DNA from 4 places in the Pseudoalteromonas sp. TAP-3C genome. Region 2 is predicted to be linked to each of the others. Evidence: predicted binding sites of a transcription regulator. Region 2 holds the regulator's gene; each other region holds the start of a gene.
What was found. The regulator sigma-54, encoded in region 2, starts transcription at its own class of promoters, with help from an activator protein. The targets are predictions, from matches to a motif close to GTTGGCACGNNNNTNGNNT.
Positions count from the first base shown of each region.

Region 1: fliE (flagellar hook-basal body complex protein FliE) is a predicted target of sigma-54. The motif match lies at 2,634-2,652, and genes of this name have one in related genera.
Region 3: AC6H44_RS15495 (EF-hand domain-containing protein) is a predicted target of sigma-54. The motif match lies at 3,285-3,303, and genes of this name have one in related genera.
Region 4: flgJ (flagellar assembly peptidoglycan hydrolase FlgJ) is a predicted target of sigma-54. The motif match lies at 4,270-4,288, and genes of this name have one in related genera.

Region 1 is NZ_CM187618.1:800,631-806,155, forward strand. Features, by position in the region: gene AC6H44_RS03710 (sensor histidine kinase) at 16-1,125, shown strand; gene AC6H44_RS03715 (sigma-54-dependent transcriptional regulator) at 1,125-2,543, shown strand; gene fliE (flagellar hook-basal body complex protein FliE) at 2,692-3,024, shown strand; gene fliF (flagellar basal-body MS-ring/collar protein FliF) at 3,045-4,760, shown strand; gene fliG (flagellar motor switch protein FliG) at 4,753-5,525, shown strand, end outside.
Region 2 is NZ_CM187618.1:284,207-289,731, forward strand. Features, by position in the region: gene mgtE (magnesium transporter) at 1-895, opposite strand, end outside; gene AC6H44_RS01300 (HPr family phosphocarrier protein) at 1,032-1,304, opposite strand; gene rapZ (RNase adapter RapZ) at 1,329-2,171, opposite strand; gene ptsN (PTS IIA-like nitrogen regulatory protein PtsN) at 2,190-2,642, opposite strand; gene hpf (ribosome hibernation promoting factor) at 2,647-2,934, opposite strand; gene AC6H44_RS01320 (RNA polymerase factor sigma-54) at 2,960-4,456, opposite strand; gene lptB (LPS export ABC transporter ATP-binding protein) at 4,525-5,250, opposite strand; gene lptA (lipopolysaccharide transport periplasmic protein LptA) at 5,247-5,525, opposite strand, start outside.
Region 3 is NZ_CM187618.1:3,315,331-3,320,855, forward strand. Features, by position in the region: gene pepQ (Xaa-Pro dipeptidase) at 1-430, shown strand, start outside; gene AC6H44_RS15480 (YigZ family protein) at 528-1,142, shown strand; gene AC6H44_RS15485 (TrkH family potassium uptake protein) at 1,236-2,687, shown strand; gene AC6H44_RS15490 (hypothetical protein) at 2,719-2,856, shown strand; gene AC6H44_RS15495 (EF-hand domain-containing protein) at 3,386-3,598, shown strand; gene AC6H44_RS15500 (EF-hand domain-containing protein) at 3,662-3,877, shown strand; gene AC6H44_RS15505 (TonB-dependent siderophore receptor) at 3,939-5,525, opposite strand, start outside.
Region 4 is NZ_CM187618.1:769,339-774,863, forward strand. Features, by position in the region: gene ltrA (group II intron reverse transcriptase/maturase) at 1-550, shown strand, start outside; gene AC6H44_RS03560 (flagellar basal body rod protein FlgF) at 726-1,469, shown strand; gene flgG (flagellar basal-body rod protein FlgG) at 1,491-2,279, shown strand; gene flgH (flagellar basal body L-ring protein FlgH) at 2,294-2,977, shown strand; gene AC6H44_RS03575 (flagellar basal body P-ring protein FlgI) at 2,990-4,084, shown strand; gene flgJ (flagellar assembly peptidoglycan hydrolase FlgJ) at 4,326-5,321, shown strand; gene flgK (flagellar hook-associated protein FlgK) at 5,323-5,525, shown strand, end outside.

The sequences.
Region 1 (5,525 bases), 520 kb from region 2:
TTTAGAGAGTTGATTATGGTCCTTGCAAGTGTGCTAAAACACCCGTTTATTTCTGCTAACCAGTATAACCCATGTTTACTGCAAGAGGAGTATGTTGGTGAGTTGAGTGATTTGCGTCAGCAAGCAAGTTGGCTCTCTCATTTAGTGGATACTATGCCTGCGGGCGTGATTGTACTTGACGGTAAAGGGATGATCGCCAAAGCCAATCAAATCGCCATTGACATGCTCGGTGAGCCCCTTGAAGGTGAAAAATGGTTTAATGTTATTCAGCGCTCATTTCGTCCTCATCAAGATGATGGTCATGAAGTGTCTTTAAAAGATGGGCGCTTAATTAAACTCGATATAACCGCACTTGCGCCAGAGCCCGGGCAACTTATATTAATGACCGATTTGACCGAAACACGGCGCTTACAAAAACGCGTCGCGCATATGCAGCGTTTAAGTGCGTTAGGTAAAATGGTGGCCTCTTTGGCCCATCAAGTACGCACACCGTTATCAGCAGCTATGTTGTATGCCGCTAATTTAGGCTCTAAGCGGTTGCCTGAAGCCTCTCGTGGTAATTTTCACACTAAGTTGATGTCACGCTTAAAAGATTTAGAAACCCAAGTAAACGATATGCTGCTATTTGCCAAAAGTGGTGATCAGCAAGTTGTTGAGCATGTGTCGATGCAGCAGTTACTCAGTGAGGTTAAAACGGGTGCAGATGCCATGGTCGCACTCAATGAAAGCCAGTTAAATGTGAGCTTGCCTGAGCCCGACATTGAAATTATGGGTAATAAAACAGCATTGGCAAGCGCTATTCAAAACCTCATTCATAACAGTATTCAAGTCATAGGCTGTGGTGCACAGGTGCACTTAAGTGCTTTACGCGATAAGCAAAACCCTGATTATGTTCGCATTAGTGTCAGTGACAACGGCCCAGGGATTGATATAACAAAAATTGAAAAAATATTTGAACCCTTTTATACCACTAAAAGCCAAGGTACAGGCTTAGGGCTTGCCGTTGTCAGTTCAGTGGCCAGTGCACATCAAGGACGTGTTGAAGCAAATAACAACCCAGAGGGGGGAGCAATTTTTAATGTGTTGCTGCCCATTAGTGTCACATCTAAATTAGGGGAGTCATAATGAGTAACACTATTTTAGTTGTTGAAGATGATGCCGGGCTTCGTGAAGCGTTAATTGATACCTTAGAAATGTCTGGTATAGCCTGCGTGGCGGCCAATAGTGCAGAGCAAGCTATGTTACTATTGAAAAAAGAGGTATTTTCACTGGTGGTTAGTGATGTGCAAATGGGCGCAATGAGTGGCTTAGATTTATTGCGTAGTATTAAATTAAATCACCCTGATTTACCTGTATTGATGATGACGGCCTATGCCACGATTGATGATGCGGTAGAGGCCATGCGCCTAGGTGCGATTGATTATATGGCTAAGCCATTTGCCCCAGAAGTATTATTAAATATGGTGAGCCGTTACTTGCCTGAAAAGGAAAAAGAAACAGACGGTCCCATTGTAGCCGATCCCAGCAGTATCCAGTTATTAGAGCTTGCAGCTAAAGTCGCTCGCTCAGACGCCAGTGTGATGGTGCTAGGGCCAAGTGGTTCTGGTAAAGAGGTATTGGCGCGTTATATTCATGATAAGTCAAAACGTTGTAACGAACCATTTGTGGCAATTAATTGCGCTGCAATCCCTGAAAACATGCTTGAAGCCACCTTATTTGGTTATGAGAAGGGCGCGTTTACCGGTGCGATACAAGCGTGCCCAGGTAAATTTGAACAAGCGCAAGGCGGCACTATTTTACTTGATGAAATTACCGAAATGGATTTAGGCCTGCAAGCCAAATTGCTACGGGTTTTACAAGAGCGTGAAGTTGAGCGACTAGGCGGGCGTAAAACAATATCGCTTGATGTGCGGGTATTAGCGACTAGTAACCGAGAATTAAAAGAGGCGGTTGCTGATAATCAGTTCCGTGAAGATTTATATTACCGGCTCAATGTTTTTCCACTGTTATGGCGACCACTGTGTGAACGCCCGGGCGATATTATTGTGCTGGCTAAGCACTTGATTGAGCGCCATTTAACTAAAAGCAAAGAGCCAATGGCGTATTTAGACAGTAGCGCCGAGCAAAAATTACTGAGCCATAGTTGGCCTGGTAATGTCCGAGAACTAGATAATGTGATTCAACGCGCTTTAATTTTACGTAGTGGCAATAGCATTGATGAGCATGCCATTTTTATTGAAAATTTGGCAGCGACTCAATTTGTGGCAGAAACGAAAGCCGCAGAGCCTATAAAAAACAATGAAATTAACGCCTATTATGATGAAAAAGTAGCCTCTGATGAGCAAAAAAATGACTTACTCGCTATTGATACCGGTAGTTATAAAGATGAGCTTAAAGATAAAGAGCATCGCATTATTTTAGACACGTTGGCGCGTTGCCAAGGAAAACGCAAAGAGGTGGCCGAAACCTTAGGTATCAGCCCACGTACTTTACGTTACAAATTAGCGCAAATGCGCGATTTAGGTATTTCCCTCCCTGCATAATCTCATCAGCCCTAAGTGTTAAATTTAGGGCTGTCAAAACTCTGACCCCGTTATTTTTATATTAAATCATTGTTTTAAAGCGCTTTTATTTTTGGCATGCTTTGTGCTTTATTCTATTTAAGAGTTTACTGCATTATCAGAGACAATTATGAAAATTCAAAACAATGCTTTATTTCAAGAAATGCAATCTATGGCTGCAGAGGCCACACGTAGTAACCAGGTTAATAATTTTGCCACGCAAGTTCAATCGACTTCTACGGCGCAGTTTGGTGACATGCTCAGTAATGCGCTCAATACTGTGCATGAGTTACAGCAAGACACCGGGCAAAAAGTAAAAGCGGTTGAAATGGGCGACAGAAGTGTATCGCTCGCTGAGGCAATGATTGCTTCGCAAAAGTCGTCTGTAGCATTTGAAGCTACAGTACAGGTTCGTAATAAGCTTGTTGAATCTTATAAAGAAATTATGAACATGCCTGTTTAACTAGGTAGTGGAGAATTATTGTGGCGCAATCTAATCAATCTACAGATCTGGCACTTGCTGATGACACCATGGAGCAAGGTGATAATGATGATCAACAAGAGCAAAAATCAGGCTATTTCAGTGCCCTTGGTGGTGTTGATGTGTTACGTCAAATTACTCTAGTTGTTGCACTGGGAATTTGTTTAGCCATTGCTATTTTCGTTATTATTTGGGCTCGCCAACCAGATATGCGCCCTTTAGGCAAAATGCAAACGCAAGAATTAATAGAAACGCTCGATTTTTTAGATGCACAAAAAATTGACTACCAACTTGATGGTGATGTGGTGTCGGTAGATGAAACTCAGTATCAAAATATTAAGTTATTGATGGCCCGCGAAGGTTTAGAGCAAGGTCCCACATCAGGTAGTGACATTATTATGCAAGACATGGGATTTGGAGTAAGCCAACGATTAGAGCGTGAACGTCTTAAACACGGCCGCGAGCAACAACTTGCTCGCACTATAGAAGAACTAAATAATGTTAATCGCGCCAGAGTATTGCTCGCTATTCCAAAAGAAAATGTTTTTGCTCGTCGAGAGAAAAAACCCTCTGCAACTGTGGTACTCACCCTTAGACGTGGCCGTTCATTAGACAGTGAAGAAGTAGATTCTGTGGTTGATATGATAGCCTCAGCAGTGCAAGGACTTGAGCCTTCACGCGTAACCGTAACCGATCAAAATGGTCGCTTATTAAATTCAGGTTCGCAAACATCTTTGGCCGCGCGCTCTCGAAAAGAGTACGATTTAGAGCGTAAACGCGAACTTGAATACCTAGAAAAAATCGACAGTATCTTAATTCCAGTGGTTGGTTTAGGTAATTACACTGCACAAGTTGATTTAAGTATGGACTTTAGCGCGGTTGAAGAAACACAAAGGCGGTATAACCCAGATTTACCGGCAATAAGAAGTGAAACCACATTTGAAGAAAATAACATAGGCGGATTAGCGGTCGGTATTCCAGGGGCACTGACTAATCAGCCGCCTGTTAATGCAGATATTCCTGAAGATGCGATGGAGGGCGGGGCAGGAACGGCGACTCCACCAAGTCGTACTCATAAAGAGGCAACCCGCAACTATGAACTTGATACCACTATTTCGCATACGCGTCAGCAAACAGGGGTGATCCGCAGAATAAGCGTCTCCGTTGCTGTTGATTACTTACCGACAGTGGGTGAAAACGGTGAAACAACCATGACTCCGCGTTCGGTTGAAGCCTTGTCAAATATTCGTCGCCTGTTACAAGCTGGGGTAGGCTTTGATATGCAACGCGGTGATGCACTTGAAGTGGTCACGGTGCCATTTGTGCGTGAAGACTCAGCGCTTGATTTTGCAATCCCACTATGGGAGCAAGATTGGTTTATGAAAATGCTGCGTTTAGTATTAGGTGCACTGGTTATTATTGTGTTGATTATGGCAGTAGTAAGACCTATGCTTAAACGCCTAATTTACCCAGATAATACGCTTGATGAATACGATGAGGATTCTCTCAGCTCAGGTGTTGATATTGGCGATAGTACCTTAGATATGCTAAACAATGATTTTGATTCTGCTTCTATTGGCTTCTCCAGCGATGGTAAACTACAGTTACCAGATTTACATGGCGACGAAGATTTATTAAGAGCGGTTCGCGCCCTGGTAGCTAATGAACCAGAACTATCATCACAAGTAGTCAAAGCGTGGTTAACAGAAGATGACTGATCAAGAACAAAAAAAATTACCTCAAGCATTTGATGTTGATAAGCTCGATGGTGTCGATAAAGCAGCAATATTATTATTGAGCTTATCTGAAGAAGATGCAGCGCAAATTCTTAAACATTTAGAGCCAAAGCAAGTGCAAAAAGTGGGGATGGCTATGGCGGCGATTGATGATTTGTCGCAGGCTAAAATAATTGCGGTTCATAATTTGTTTATTGAGCAAATTCAAAGCTTTAGTACTATTGGCTTCCAGTCTGAAGATTTCATTAAAAAAGCGCTTACAGCCGCATTAGGTGAAGATAAAGCCGCCAGCTTAATAGATCAAATTGTCATGGGCTCAGGTGCGAAAGGGCTTGATTCATTAAAATGGATGGACTCTAAACAGGTGGCTAATATTATTCGTAATGAGCACCCGCAAATTCAAACGATTGTGCTCTCTTATTTAGAGCCTGAGCAGTCGGCTGAAATTTTAGCGCAATTTCCTGAAAAAGTGCGCCTTGATTTAACCATGCGCATTGCCAATTTAGAAGAAGTGCAACCGGCAGCATTGCAAGAACTTAACGAAATTATGGAAAAACAATTCGCCGGTCAAGCGGGGGCGCAAGCTGCGAAAATGGGCGGCTTAAAAGCAGCGGCAAATATTATGAATTACCTTGATACTAACATTGAAGGGCAATTAATGGATTCAATTCGTGAGCATGACGAAGAAATGTCGCAACAAATTCAAGACTTAATGTTTGTATTTGAAAATTTAATTGACGTAGAGGA
Region 2 (5,525 bases):
CGGTAAGTAAGTTAACTCCTAGCCATACAGAGCGTTTTTTTGAACTTTTTAACACCGGTGCAAAGGTATCTTCTTCATCATCTAAACCGACTAAACCAAGTAGGCTATGCTCTGCATCTTCACGAATAACATCGACGATATCATCAATGGTAATACGCCCTAGTAAAAGTGCATTGTCATCAACAACCGGTGCCGATATCCAGTTATGGCGCTCAAACAATTGTGCTACTTCGCTTTCGTCCATTGAAATGGGAATAGACTCACAGTCTTCATCCATTAAATCCTGAACAATTTTTTCAGGAGGATTAGTTAATAAAGTGCTCAGCGATAGGGCGCCTAAAAAGCAGTTATGTTTATCAACAACGTATAAGTCATCCGTGCCCTCTGGTAGCTCACCGCGTAAGCGAATATAACGCAGTACAACATCCAGAGTTACATCTGGGCGAATAGTAACGGTATCGGTATTCATCAATGCGCCAGCAGAGCGCTCTTGATACGATAAAGCCTGCGTTGCGCGTTCTCTATCTTGAATATCCATAGCGCTAACAACATTTTTGTAAACATTGTCAGGCAAGCTGCGCAGTACTTCCCCTAAATCATCATGGCCCATGTCTTCTGTTGCTGCGGCAATGTGTTCAGGTGCCATTTGCGCAATAATACCCAAACGTACATCTTCAGAAAGCTCTTCAAGCACATCACCTTGTACATCAGGATCGACTAATTGCCAGAGCATGCGTCTAATTTTATGCGGAGATGATTCTAAAAGAAGGGCGGTATCACAAGGTGCCGTTTTTGCTAACATGCGCCTAACTTGAACAAATTGACCACTATTGAGTGACTTAGTCACCTGCTTTAGCTGTTGTAGTGGAATATCTTGTTCTAAAGCTTCAGGCATTGGCGTCCTTAATTAAATGTTATTACACAATGATGGGCATAAGTAATATGCAATTTTTTACTTATTTTACTTTATATTACTAAATTACCTCAACCAGTATTAACGCTTGCTTAGGGTTATTTAACAATGAGTCGTTTTATTCTTGCTCATTAAATTTTTGGTTTATCAGTTCACCTATTGCATTAAGTGCAGGCTCTGCATCAGGGCCTTCACACACCACCTTCACTTCTTTTCCTTGGCTGCTTTCGAGCAACATAAGTGCAAGTACACTGTCACCAGCGGCTTGTTTATCATCTTGAAATAAGGTGATAGTGGCATCAAACTGCACAGAAAGTTGAGCGAGAACAGTTGCAGCTCTAGCATGTAAGCCTAGTTTGTTTTTTATTAAAAATGTATTTTCTAAGTGCATTACTTATTCTCGTTTGAGTGAATTTTATTCTTGTTCTCGGTGGCGAATTTTTACGTTAGGGTGGCTCGTAGCGAAGCTCTCACCGATAGTTTGCGCTAAATAAACAGAGCGATGTTGACCCCCAGTACAGCCTATAGCAATCGTTAAATAGCTGCGATTATTTCGCTCCAAATGAGGCAGCCAAGTTTGCACAAAGGTTTGAATTTGCCAAGTAAACTTTTGCACTATGCTGTGACTGGCTAGGTAGTCTTTTACTGGTTGATCAAGCCCTGTAAGCGGTTTAAGTTCGGGTTCCCAATGTGGGTTTGGTAAAAAACGAGCATCAAATACGTAGTCTGCTTCTTTGGGGATGCCATGTTTAAAGCCAAATGATTCAAAAGTAATAATGAGTTGTTTATCTTTTTTTCCGAGTATTTTTTCACGAATCGATTCAGCAAGCTGATGCACACTTAAATCTGTGGTATCAATGATGTAGTTGGCGTGATTGAGTAATACATCGAGCAATTGTTTTTCTTTTTTTATAGCTAAATCAAGTGGCAATGAATCGATAGATAGAGGATGAAGACGCCTTGTTTCTGAAAACCGTTTTATTAATGTTTTATCGTCACTGTCTAAATAAAAGACCGTGGGTTTAGTGAAACCAGGTAAATATTCAATAATTTCATTAAATTGCTGCTGCTCTTTAGGGAGATTACGCACATCTACACTCACAGCAATTTTATTGTAGCTGTCTGAAACACTACGCACTAATGCTGGCAATAAGTTTAAAGGAATATTGTCTACGCAATAATAACCTAAGTCTTCAACCACGCGCAGCGCAACAGATTTACCAGAACCTGAGCGACCGCTTATAATTATTAACTCCATTTATCACCTTTATTGTTACTACGATTCACTTACAATTATCTGATACAACTCATTATCGGATTTTGCACTGCGTAACTGCTTGCAAAACGCCTTGTTGCTGAGCTTATCAGCAATAGTCGCTAACGTTTTTAAATGCTGTTGATTATCACCGTCTGGCACAATGAGAGCGACAAAAATATCCACAGGTCGGTTATCTATCGCATCAAAGTTAATGGCCGTTTCGTTTACTAAAACCAAGGCTAGTGGCTCTTGTACTCCACTCATACGCCCATGAGGAATTGCAATGCCTTTACCTATCCCTGTACTGCCTAATTTTTCTCTAGCAGTTAATGCATTAAGAATATCTTGTTGTGTTAGATAGGGCAGTTTATTGTGGGCCAATTCACTGATAAATTCTAAAATTCTTTTTTTACTATTAAAAAGGACCGCAGCTTTACTGCAGTCCTGACAGATAAGTGAGCTTAGTTTCATAGTGTTAGTGTCGAGCAAGTTTCTCTTTGTGTTTAATTACTTGACGATCTAGCTTGTCAATCAGCGAGTCTATAGCGGCATACATATCTTGGTGCTCGGTAGAGGCAAAAATTTCAGCACCACTAACATGAACGGTTGCTTCAGCTTTTTGGTTTAGTTTTTCTACATCGAGAATAACATGCACATTGGTTATGTGGTCAGTGTGCCTTTGTAGCTTAGCAAATTTACTGCTTACATAGTCTCTGAGCGAGTCGGTAATATCTACATGACGACCAGTTAAGTTAAGTTGCATAAACATTTCCTCTTTGTTGTACGCCTTAAATCAAGCTTTTGCGTTGATTCGACGGGGGAATAGCGAGAGATTCGCGATATTTTGCAATGGTTCTCCTCGCTACTTTAATTCCTTGCTCAGCCAATATATCTGCAATCTTACTATCACTCAATGGTTTGGCTGAGTTTTCTGCAGCGATTAACTTTTTAATTAATGCGCGTATTGCTGTAGACGAACATTCTCCGCCATTTTCTGTGCTTACATGGCTTGAGAAAAAATATTTAAGTTCAAAAATACCGCGTGGTGTGTGCATATATTTTTGTGTGGTTACTCGCGATATGGTCGACTCATGCATTTCTACCATTTCAGCAACATCATTAAGTACCATAGGCTTCATTGCCTCAGGACCATGCTCAAAAAAAGCCTGTTGTTGTTGAACAATGCAGTTAGTCACTTTAAGTAGCGTGTCGTTTCTACTTTCTAAGCTTTTTATAAACCATTTTGCTTCTTGTAAGTGCGAGCGAATAAACTGGCTATCACCACTTGATTTAACCGTACGCGACATAGCCGCATATTGGCTGTTTACTCTGATCTTAGGCATGCTATCTGGATTTAACTCAACCACCCAACGCCCTTTAATTTTTTTAACCGATACATCAGGGATAACATACTCAGACTCTTCTCTAACAATAGTGTCTGCCGGTCTCGGGTTGAGCGTATGAATTAGCCTCATGATCTCTTTAAGCTCATCTTCTTTGAGCTTTGTTTTTTTCATTAACGTGCGATAATCACGTGCTGCCAATAGATCAATATGACTGGTTAAAATCATTTTTGTTTCATTTAAAAAAGGCGTGTTTTTGTCAAACTGATTTAGCTGAATACACAAACATTCTTGTAAACTACGCGCAGCAATACCTACAGGGTCAAACAGCTGAATGCGTTTTAACACGGCTTCTATTTCATCCAGTTCAACTTCTTCATCGCTGCTTTCTTGATTAAAGCTCTCTAATATTTCTTCACAGCTAAGGGTTAAAATACCTGAATCGTCTACCGCTTCAACAATGGCAATCGCTATAGCCTCATCGGTTGGGCTAAATGGCGTAAGTTGAAGTTGCCACATTAAATATTCGTGCAGTGTTTCTGTCGAGGAGCCTTGATAAATAGATTCGTCTTCAGGCATAGGCCCAGATGAAGCCGCTGGCGCTGCGCTCATATATTCATCCCATGTCACATCCATTGCCATATCATCGCTAATGGTGTCTTTACTCATGGCTTCGCCGCTATCTTGCTCAAACTCGCTCGGTTTATCGTCAGCTGAAGCACTTAGCGTTAAATCATCGTTATCCGCTTTTTGTTCGTTTTTACCTGCCGTATCTTCGCTATAGTCTTGTTCTTCTACTTCAAGCAAAGGGTTGCTGTCGAGCGTCTCTTGTATTTCTTGCTGGAGATCCAATGTACTGAGCTGCAATAAGCGAATGGCTTGTTGCAATTGTGGGGTCATTGTAAGTTGCTGGCCCATGCGCAGCTGTAATGATTGCCTCATTTATCTCTAACAATCCTTATAAATTAGTATAATTAATCTTAGCAGATGCTTAGTGGAATAACACACTATTACAGCCTGAACTGCTCGCCCAAATAAACATCGCGTACTGTTTTATCGTTTAATACGTACTCGGGTGTGCCAGATGCAATTAACTCCCCATGAGAAACTATGTAGGCCTTTTCACAAACATCAAGTGTTTCACGGACGTTGTGGTCAGTGATTAGTACCCCGATCCCCCTATTTTTAAGATGTTCTATAATTTTTTTGATATCTAGTACAGAAATAGGATCGACCCCAGCAAAGGGTTCGTCTAATAAAATAAATTTAGGGTTTGCAGCTAAAGCGCGGGCAATTTCAACGCGTCGACGCTCACCACCCGATAAAGCCATACCTTGGCTTTCGCGAATATGCTGAATACTAAATTCATCGAGTAAATTATTTAAGCTCTCTTCGCGCTGTTGCTTGTTTAGTTCTTTACGTGTTTCTAAAATAGCCATTAAGTTTTGATAAACTGTCAGCTTTCTAAAAATTGATGACTCTTGTGGTAAATAACCAATCCCTAAACGCGCTCGGCTGTGCATTGGTAATAACGTAATGTCTTTGTCATCAATTGATATTTTACCTTTGTCGCTCGGTACAAGGCCGACAATCATATAAAAAGTGGTGGTTTTACCTGCACCATTAGGGCCTAATAAGCCCACAATACTGCCAGCTTCAACCTCTAACCCTACGTTTTTAACCACTTCACGGCCTTTATAGCTTTTTGCTAATAGCTCTGCTTTTAATATGCTCATGGTTGGCCTTTATCACCTACTTTTTTGCTTTCAAGTGGCACTAAAATAGTATGTACACGGTCTGTTGAATCCTCGTCTTTTTCAGCGCTAATCAACTGCTGCTTTATATCGTAAGTGATGCTTTTTGCCGTTATTTTTTGTCCTGCTTGAGCTATGCTGGCATCGCCTATTAAGGTTAAAAAGCGCTGCGATACATCGTAACGAACTTCATTAGCGCTGGCGCTCATGATGTTGCCATTCGCTTGTTTTTCTTCAAAATAGGCAGGGCTGCCCGT
Region 3 (5,525 bases), 380 kb from region 2:
TTGTCATAACCGTATTGCTCAGCTATTAAGTGATTTTGATATTGTTAAGCTACCTGCTGCTGAAATTGTTGAGCGTCAAATCACCTCAACTTTCTTCCCTCATGGGTTAGGGCATCACTTAGGTGCACAGGTTCACGATGTGGGTGGCTTTATGCGTGACGAAACAGGCGCGCATCAAGCGCCACCAGAAGGCCATCCATTTTTACGTTGCACTCGCTTAATTGAGAAAAACCAAGTATTTACTATTGAGCCAGGTTTGTACTTTATTGACTCTTTATTGGGCGATTTAGCACAAACAGACAATAAGCAGTTTATTAATTGGGAAAAAGTCGAAGCGTTTAAACCATTTGGCGGCATTCGTATCGAGGATAATATTATTGTTCACGAAGATAGCCTAGAAAATATGACGCGTAATTTATTACTCGACTAAATCCTTATAAAGACGAGTTAACCAATACGCGCTAAAATAAACGCATATAAAGGGGCCTTTTGGCCCCATTTTTTTAATTAAAGCCTAAGTAAGCGCTATGTCTGAATATAAATACCCAGCCGAAGCTGTGTTTCATCAAGAAGAAATTAAAAAAAGTACCTTTATTGTGCATATAGGTCACACGCCCGATTTAAACTCAGCAAAAGCGTTTATTAAAAATATTGAAGAAAAATACAGTGATGCACGCCACAATTGCTGGGCACATGTTGCAGGTAACCCAGGCGGTAGCCATGTTTATGGTTTTTCTGACGATGGCGAACCAAATGGCACGGCAGGTAAACCTATGCTCAATGTGTTAGTGGGCTCAGGCTTAGGTGAAGTGACCGCCGTGGTAACACGTTATTTTGGTGGGATAAAACTTGGTACAGGCGGGCTGGTGCGCGCCTATGGTGGTTCGCTTAACAATGCCTTAGCAAAATTACAAACTATGGTAAAAGTGCCAAGTGTTGAGCTGGTAGGTTTTAGTGAATACAACATGCAAGGCGTAATAGAGCAGCATTTAAAAACCAACTTTCAGGTACTTAATATTGACAAGCAGTTTACTGCAAATATCGAGTGGATTATTACCATCGATAGTCGCCAGGTGCAGCAAGCAATCAAAGATATTTTTGATTTAAGTCACGGCGCAGTTGAGTTAATAATCAAACAGTAATAATCTTACACTCATCCCGTTTAGTGGGTAAAGGTTAAATTTCGAGTCATAAAGTAGTTACTTTAATTTACTAATAAAAAAGCGATACGCTCAATGCAATTTCGTACCATCATAAAAATTCTTGGCCAACTGGTCGCGCTATTTAGTATTACCATGGTGCCACCAGCACTCGTGTCTTTAATTTATAAAGATGGTGGAGGGGTGCCGTTTGTTTTGGCCTTTATATTTAGCGTTATTATTGGCTTAATGGCTTATTACCCTAATAGGCATGAAAATGGCGACCTAAAAGCGCGCGAAGGCTTTTTAATTGTGGTTTTATTTTGGCTGGTACTAGGGGCGTTTGCGTCGTTACCGCTGATCTTTTTACAAGAACCCAACCTCTCTTTAGCCGATGCCGTATTTGAAGCCTTTTCTGGCTTAACCACCACCGGGGCTACTGTGCTTACTGGCATTGAGTACTTGCCTAAATCGGTATTGTTTTATCGCCAGCAATTACAGTGGTTTGGTGGGATGGGGATCATTGTATTAGCGGTAGCAATCCTACCAATGCTTGGCGTAGGTGGCATGCAGTTGTACCGAGCTGAAATTCCGGGCCCCGTAAAAGACTCTAAAATGACCCCACGTATAGCCGATACTGCAAAGCACCTTTGGTATATTTACGTATCTATCACCCTTGCTTGTACTTTGGCGTATTGGAGCGCTGGTATGAACTGGTTTGATGCAATTTGTCATGCTTTTTCTACGGTGGCTATTGGTGGTTTTTCAACATATGACGCGTCTATAGGGCATTTTGATAGCCCTGTAATTAACTTTATTTGTGTGTTCTTTTTAATTATCGCCGCCATTAACTTTTCACTGCATTATGCGGCTGTAGCGAGTCGTAATATTAGTGTCTACATTCGCGATCCTGAATTTAAAGTGTTCCTATGTATTCAGCTCGCGCTGGTGGTAATTTGCTTTACCGTTTTATCGTCTCATGATGTTTATGCCAATGGCGATGAAACCCTCGATCAGGCATTGTTTCAAGCGGTATCTATAAGCAGTACCGCAGGATTTGCCACAGATAACTTTTCTGCTTGGCCGTTGTTTTTACCTATTTTACTTATTTTTTCGAGCTTTATTGGTGGCTGTGCGGGTTCAACCGGCGGTGGTATGAAAGTAGTACGGGTGTTTTTGCTTTACCTGCAAGGGGTGCGAGAGCTAAATCGCTTAGTCCATCCTCGAGCTATATATTCAATAAAGCTCGGGCGTAAAGCTTTACCCGACAAAGTAGTTGAAGCGGTGTGGGGCTTTTTTTCTGCTTATGCGCTAGTCTTTATTATTATTATGTTAGCGTTAATGGGCACCGGATTAGACAATATAACAGCATTCTCAGCAACAGCTGCCTGTTTAAATAATTTGGGTCCAGGTTTGGGTGATGTCGCTTCTCATTATGGTGCTATTACCGATGCTGCAAAATGGATATTAACCGTAGCAATGGTATTTGGCCGTTTAGAAATATTTACCTTACTCGTGTTATTTACTCCAACATTTTGGCGTGGATAACGTTATAAAGGATATTTCGTTAACGGGTGTTATGTTTGATATTAAAACAACCCAACAGCTCGATAATATTAAAGGTATGCGTTGCATTGTCGTTTTTGATGAAAATACAAAGCATGAAGAGCAAATGAAAACGCTGATGGGCGAGCATTTTATTGACCCTAGCGCTTGAAGTTGAAATAGTTTAGGGCCCGTTATTTTTCCAAGTTGAATATATTACAATCCTAAAAGGTCGATAAGCCCTGACATTTTCGCTCTTTTGCAACAAATAGCGGTGTTGTGTTGTTATTTTTAAAAGTCTTTTTTAATTTATTTTATAAATCAATTAAAAACAGTGGGTTAAAGCTGTTTTTTTATTCTAATTTTTTGTTTATAACAAAATTAAACTCAATTCCTCCTCCTTTTTGTTTATTTAATCCTCTTTTTTAGCGGTTGCTCACCGACTGTGTGGTGTTTTCCTTAAACTCAACCCTATGATTTTTATTGTTTTAATTTTATTGCCTGTTCTGCTGTTGCTAAAAAGCAACAAAATAGCGAATAAAATAACGCTATTCAAAGCCAGCTCTACATTAAGTTATTGAAAGTTAAAGTCTTTTAATTGTTGGCATCGAAGTTGTAATAGTCAGGCTGTATTGAACGAAACGTGATTTAAAGTAAAACACTTAATCGCACAAAACATAAACTTTGAAGGAAGATTGATTATGAAAAGCATTAATAAAACGTTAGCACTTATCGCATTGGCTTCTTCATCAGCCGCGTTTGCAGCGAGCGACTTTGACACGCTTGATATTGATGGTAACGGCGCTATTAGCCAAAGCGAAGCCGCTGTAAACGCTGATTTAACTGCCGCATTTACTGAGCTTGATACTGATGGTAATGGTGAGCTTTCTAAAGCTGAATTTGCAAACTTTTAATTTTTGATTTTTTCGTTTTACAGGAAGTTCAGAAAAGGATTTCCCTCTTATAGGAGACTTATTATGAAAGCATTAAACACAACACTTGCGATTTTAGTATTAGCGTCATCATCAGCGGCTTACGCAGCAGTAGACTTTGCCTCTTTTGATAGTAATGGCGATGGTGTAATTAGCCAGCAGGAAGCAGCCGCAAACAAACAACTAATGAACATTTTTGATGATTTAGATACCGATGGAAATGGTGAACTTTCTAAAGAAGAGTTTGCAAGAGTACAATAAGTATTAACCCATCATACTCCACTAAAGCCGCTTAATAGTCAGCGGCTTTTTTTTATTTGTTCTATAGATCATATTTAAGTTGAAGAGAGAAACTTCTTGGCTTGCCATAACGATATTGGTTATAGAACCCTATTTGACTGTAATAATGCTTATCAAATAAGTTATCGATATTTAGGCTAACTGATAATTGCTCATTCATTTGATAATTTGCCATTAGGCTTGCAATGCCATAGCTGGGCTGGTTCACTTCAACGGGACCATAAATAGGGTTTTTAACTTCATCATAACTACTGCTTTGCCAGCGATAGCCTCCGCCAACTTTTAAAGTATTGAATACACCTGCCAGTTGATAGCTAGTAAAAAGTTTAAATTGATCTTTTGGGTTTGTGGTATTTAACACCGTGTTATCAGGCTTTTCGCCTTTACTATGGGTATAGCCAAAATAAGCGTTCCAGTGATCGGTTAATTTCCCATTGATTTCTAGCTCGTAGCCTTTAGTTAATGTGCCGTCAACGGGTTGGTAGATAGCCTGAAGTGTTTCAGCAATAGTGTCTCCTGTGTATTCGCCTATATTATCTTGATAAATTTTAAATCCTGAGACTGAAATGTCTAAACGTTCATCAAGTACAGATGCTTTTATACCAAGCTCATAGTTTTTGCCCTTAATGGGATCTAAATAGTTACCGCGTTTATCAACGCGACTTTGTGGTGTAAAAATATCAGTGTAATTAGCATACAAAGCCCAGCTCTGTGTTAGTTCGTAAGTCGCTCCAAAGTAATTAGTTAGTTCATCACTAATTTTATAATCATGCATGCTACCAAAATTATCTTGATTGGTTTGCCATTGATTTAACCGGCTTCCAACAATTAAAGACCAAGCATCAGTTACATTTAATTGTGTGGCGATATAAAGCGCATCTTGTTTAGTTGTACCATAAGAGCCGTAAGCTGCTTCTGACTGCCACGTTGGTTTCGCAAAGCTGTAATCAGAGTCAGTAAAGTCGCCAATAATATAGTCACTTTGTTGACTAGCATAATAAGGGGTCGAAAACTGTTGTTCTTGGTTATTATAACCAAGTAAAAGTTGATGGCTTTGACCTAGCCAATTAAACCGACCATTGAGTTCGACCTCATAGGTATCCTGCGTTCTGTTTGCATCAATATAGTTTATGGAGCCCGGTATCATTCCTAGGTTATTTATAGGATCTGGTTCTCCTTTTACCCAAAACACATCATAGTCTAGGTCGTTATCAGCATAGACATAATTAGCGGTTAGCTGCCAATTAGCGTTAAAGTAATGCTCAAGGCGAATAAATGCATTAAGCGCATCGGTTTGAGAAGACGCCCAATCTTGAGCTGTTGAAGCGCCTCTGTCATAAACTGTACGGGAGCCATCACTATAAAAAATAGGCAAACCACCCGACATTGTTCCTTTAGGGGTTGTCGATTGATTATCAACAGCAAGAGTCATCAAGGTGCTGTTGGAAAGATCAGCTTCAATAATGCCATATAATGTGCGACTAGTTTGCGAAAAGCGATCTTGATAAGAGTGTTTGTCTTGATAAGCAATAACGGCTCGTCCCCTTATACTTTTACTATCATTTACGCTCCCCGACACATCTATCATCGTACGATAGTAGTCCCATGA
Region 4 (5,525 bases), 490 kb from region 2:
TGCACTCACTGTAGCAACCCAGATACTGGAGAAAGACTTGAAGTTAACAGTCAACCAAAAGAAAACCCACATAGCGCATAGCAGTGAAGGGGTAAAATTTTTGGGAGTGGAGATAGGGTGTAATTGGACATGGATCCAAGGGTCAAAACTCAAAGGCTTCAAACAAAAAGTTAAACGATTAACAAAACGAAATAGCGGCATGAACTTAGTTGAAATAATAAAAAGACTAAACCCAGTGGTGCGTGGTTTTGTAAATTATTTCAGTATAGCCAATTGTAAACGAGCATTAACTCAGCTTGCGGGGTGGTTAAGACGCCGATTAAGGGCCATTCAGTTAAGGTTGTGGAAAAATCCAGCGAGATTGCATAAACGACTAAAACAATTAGGGAAAAAGCCGCCATTTAAGTTTATAAAAATGAACTCATGGCGAAACTCCCTAAGTCCATTATCGAGTGTAGCAATGCCAAACCAATGGTTTGAAGAGCTAGGTTTATATTCAATGGAAAAAGTAAGTACAGGATGGCTTGCTCAATCGGCGTTTAGTAAATAAGCCGAAGGGATAGAAGAATACAGGAGCCGTATACGAGGTCCGTACGTACGGTTCTGTGAGAGGGATGAGGCAAAAGCCTCACCCTACTCGATGTTTGTTGTTATTTTAGGCCAGAATCTAATCTGGCACTTATATTGCATTTGTTTGTATATAGATTTCTTAATGAGTCGATGTTATGGATAAAATGCTGTACATAGCGGCATCTGGCGCTAAGCAAAGCTTGTTGGGGTTGGGTTTAAAAGCCAATAATTTGGCAAATGCCAATACCACAGGGTTTAAATCTGATTTTGCACAGGCACGCTCAATGCAAGCGTTTGGTGAAGGTTTACCAACGCGTGTGTTTTCAATGCAAGAGCGCCCAGGCACTAACATGCAAGCGGGCGGGATCATAGCGACTGGGCGCGATTTAGATATTGCAATGGGCGATGATGCTTGGCTGAGTGTTCAAGATGATAACGGTAACGAAGCTTATACAAAAGTGGGTACGCTGAACATCACCGCCGAAGGCATGCTGATCACCAGTCATGGTCGTCAAGTTATTGGCGAAGGTGGTCCTATCATTCTACCTGTACCGATTGAAAAAATTGAATTTAGTAAAGACGGCACAATTCAAGTACGTCCTCAAGGTGCACCGGCTAACTTTTTAGAAGAAGTTGACCGATTAAAAGTGGTTGAGGCCAATAATGCCACGCTAGAAAAAGGCAATGATGGCTTATTTAGGCCAAAACCAGGTGAAGTTGCAGAAGTGACTGCCAATGTCCAAGTGTTAAGCGGCTCGCTAGAAATGTCTAATGTAAATCCTGTGCATGAAATGGTTGATATGATCAGCCATCAGCGCCAATTTGAATTACAAGTAAAACTGATGAAAACAGCTGAAGAAATTGACGAACGTCAAGAGCAGCTAATGCGCATCGTTTAACTTTAACGTGAGGGTACTATTATGAATCCAGCATTATGGATAAGTAAAACAGGGCTTGACGCTCAACAAACTGATATATCGGTTATTTCTAATAACCTTGCCAACGCCAGTACGGTGGGTTACAAAAAAAGCCGCGCTGTTTTTGAGGATTTGCTCTATCAGAATATTAACCAGCCTGGTGGGCGCTCATCGCAAGATACTGAAATGCCTTCAGGCTTGATGCTTGGTGCAGGTACAAAAGTGGTAGCGAATCAAAAAAACTTTTCGCAAGGTAATATGCTCACTACTGAAAATTCTTTGGATTGGATGATCTCAGGGCCTGGCTTTTTTGAGGTACTGCAACCCGATGGCAATATTGCCTATTCACGCAACGGCCAGTTTACTACCGATGGAGACGGACGTGTTGTTACCTCAGGGGCTGGTTTTGTGGTTCAGCCTGAAATGATAGTGCCTGATGATGCAAAGTCAATTACAGTCTCTCAAGACGGTGAAGTGTCAGTGCGTGTTCAAGGCCAAGCTGAAAACGTAGTTATTGGTCAAATTGTAATAAGCGACTTTATTAATCCGTCAGGCCTTGAGCCGATAGGGCAAAATTTATATACCGAAACAGCGGTAAGTGGCGCGCCAGTGCAAGGTAATCCAGGGGTTGAAGGATTAGGCTCGATAGTTCAAGGAGCACTTGAAACCTCTAATGTGAATGTAACCGAAGAATTGGTTAATTTAATTGAAACCCAACGCGTTTATGAGATGAACTCAAAGGTGATTTCAGCCGTTGATGAAATGATGAGTTACATCAATCAACAGTTATAGTAAGTGGGGGTTGTATGCGTAATATTATGTTATTTGTTGTAGGGAGCTTGTTGTTAAGCGGTTGTGTATCCACACAAAATAATGAAGTAGTCCAAGACGACCCTTATTATGCGCCTATGTATCCTGAGCCTAATATGGAGCCCATAGTGGCAACGGGTTCGTTATTTAGTACCTTGTCATCCAATGATTTATATGCAGATAAAAAAGCACTACGTACAGGCGATATTATCACGGTAAAATTGCAAGAGTCGACCCAAGCAACAAAAGCGGCTAAAACAGAAACCGACAAAGAAACGGATGCCAGTTTAGACCCTGTTATTGGTTTAGGTGGTTTACCGGTAAACTTTAAAGGTAACAGCTTACAATTTGGTATTAGTAGCGATTCATCATTTAAAGGGGATGCAAAATCAAATCAATCCAATAGTTTAGTGGGTGATATTTCGGTGAATGTGATGCGGGTATTACCCAATGGTAACTTAGTTATTCGTGGCGAAAAATGGTTAACGCTGAATACGGGCGAAGAGTTTATTCGTTTAGAAGGATTAGTGCGCCCACAAGATGTAAATGCCGATAATACCGTACAGTCAAACCGTATTGCTAATGCGCGCATTCAATATTCAGGTAAAGGTCAAACCCAAGAAGCACAAAGTGCTGGGTGGTTAACGCGTTTCTTTAGTAGCTCATTATTTCCCTTTTAGAGGACATTCACTATGAATGGTTTTAAAGTTTTTTGTTTTACTGTGCTACTGGGGTGGCAGTTTACTGCCAGTGCTGAGCGAATTAAAGATGTGTCTATGGTTGAGGGGGTACGCTCGAACCAGTTAGTTGGCTATGGCCTGGTGGTGGGTTTACCTGGTACCGGTGAGCAAAGTCGCTTTACTGAGCAAAGCTTTAAAGGCATGCTAAATAGTTTTGGCATTACGTTACCTGCGAGTTTAAAACCAAAAATTAAGAATGTTGCCGCGGTTGCCGTAAATGCAGAATTACCCGCATTTAGAAAACCAGGACAAACCATTGATATTACCGTTTCATCTATTGGTAGCGCAGGCAGCTTACGTGGCGGGACATTATTACAAACATTTTTAAAGGGGGTTGATGGCAATGTTTACGCCATTGCCCAAGGCAGTCTAATTGTAGGTGGCTTAGGGGCTGAAGGCCTTGATGGCAGTCGCGTGGTTATTAATACCCCAACCGTAGGGCGTATACCTAATGGCGCCACTGTTGAACGTGCAGTAAAAAGCCCGTTTATGCAAAATGATTACATAACCTTTAATTTAAACCGCCCAGACTTTACCACTGCCAAGCGCTTAGAAAAAACCATTAACGATTTAATTGGCCCTAACAGCGCGCAAGCACTTGATGCGGCATCGGTTCGAGTTATTGCACCGCGTGACGCCTCGCAGCGCGTTTCTTATTTATCAACCCTTGAAAATTTAGAGTTTACCCCCGGCGATACTTCAGCAAAAATTATCGTGAACTCGCGTACAGGCACGATTGTTATTGGCAAAAATGTACGGCTACAACCAGCCGCAATTACGCACGGTAGTTTAACAGTGAGTATTGCCGAGCAACAAAATGTTGATCAGCCAAATGCGCTGGCAGAGGGTGAAACGGTAGTTACCAACCAAACCATTATTGATGTAGACAGAGAAAATTCAAAAGCGTTTGTATTTAACCCTGGTGTAACCCTTGACGATTTAGTGCGAGCCATAAACGAAGTAGGCGCTGCTCCTGGTGATTTAATGGCAATTTTAGAAGCACTCAAAGAAGCCGGCGCCATAAACGGTCAGCTTGTCGTAATTTAGCTTTATAAGACCCTATTTAGGGTCTTTAACAGTTAACCTAAAAAAGACGCGGCATAAAGCCGCTGCTACCACAGCAATATAACCCTACACAATAAGTAGCAGCGAGTTTACCTCGCGTCTTTCACTGTACTTGGCTGAATTTCTGCCTAGAACCTAGAACCTAGAACCTAGAACCTTTCACTTCGCTTGGCTCAATTTTTGCAAAGCTTTATACATTATTAATTATTGTGTCAAAAAGCTGATGGAAACAAATCATCTAGATAAACAAAACTTTTTTGATTTAAGCAACCTTAATACGTTGCGTCAGGATGCACTAAAAAGTGGTGATGCATCAACTGATGCTTCTAAAGCGGCTTTAAAAAAAGCGGCGGCACAATTTGAAGCTATTTTTACTCAAATGCTGCTTAAAAGTATGCGTAAAGCCAATGAAGCGTTTGAAGATAAAGAAAGCCCGTTTAATTCCAGTAGTGTTAAGTTTTTTGAAGACATGCACGATCAACAGCTTGCCACAGAGCTTTCATCAAATGGCTCTTTAGGGCTTGCCGATTTAATTGTGCAGCAATTATCGCCTGATGGAAAAAACTTTATGCCGAGTTCTGTGTTGCGCACCACCTCCGATTTTTTTAGTGATCAACGTGCGGGGAGTGCTTTACCTCATCAAGAATATCAAAAGGCCACTAAAAAAGCGTCGTTAGCTGCTTCAACTGAGCAAGCCGAGCAAAACGCATCTCCTGCAGCGTTTGAAAATGCGCAGCAGTTTGTAAGTACAGTGTGGGAGCACGCAAAAACGGCGGCTAAAAAAATTGGTTTAAATCCAGCGGTTATGGTTGCCCAAGCGGCACTAGAAACCGGTTGGGGTAAACACATTATTAATAAAGGCGATGGTAATAGCTCCAATAATTTATTTAATATTAAAGCCGATAACCGTTGGGATGGCGAAAAAGCCAGTAAATTAACACTTGAGTTTGAACAAGGCGCTGCGATTAAAAAACAAGCGAGCTTTAGAGCGTATGATTCGATTAAAGACAGTGTAAATGACTTTGTCGATTTTTTATCGCAAAACCCACGCTATCAAGAAGCACTAAACAACACCGCAAAGCCAGATAAATTTTTAGACTCTTTACAGCAAGCAGGTTATGCGACCGATCCAAATTATGCTGAAAAAATAAAAAGAGTGCTTAATAGTAACGAATTAAAGAATATCGTCTCAGGCGTTATTCGCCAAGGAGTAGAGTAATATGTCGTTTAATTTATTAAACATTGCGGGTTCAGGGATCAGAGCAAACTCTGAGCTTTTGCAAACGACAAGTAAAAACATCGCAAATGTTAATACCGAAGGGTATGTGCGTGAGCGCACTGAATTTACTACTATGATTGATAACCAAGTGGGACGCGGCCAAACATATCGGTTATTAAATGAGTTTGCACAAAAGCAATTAAA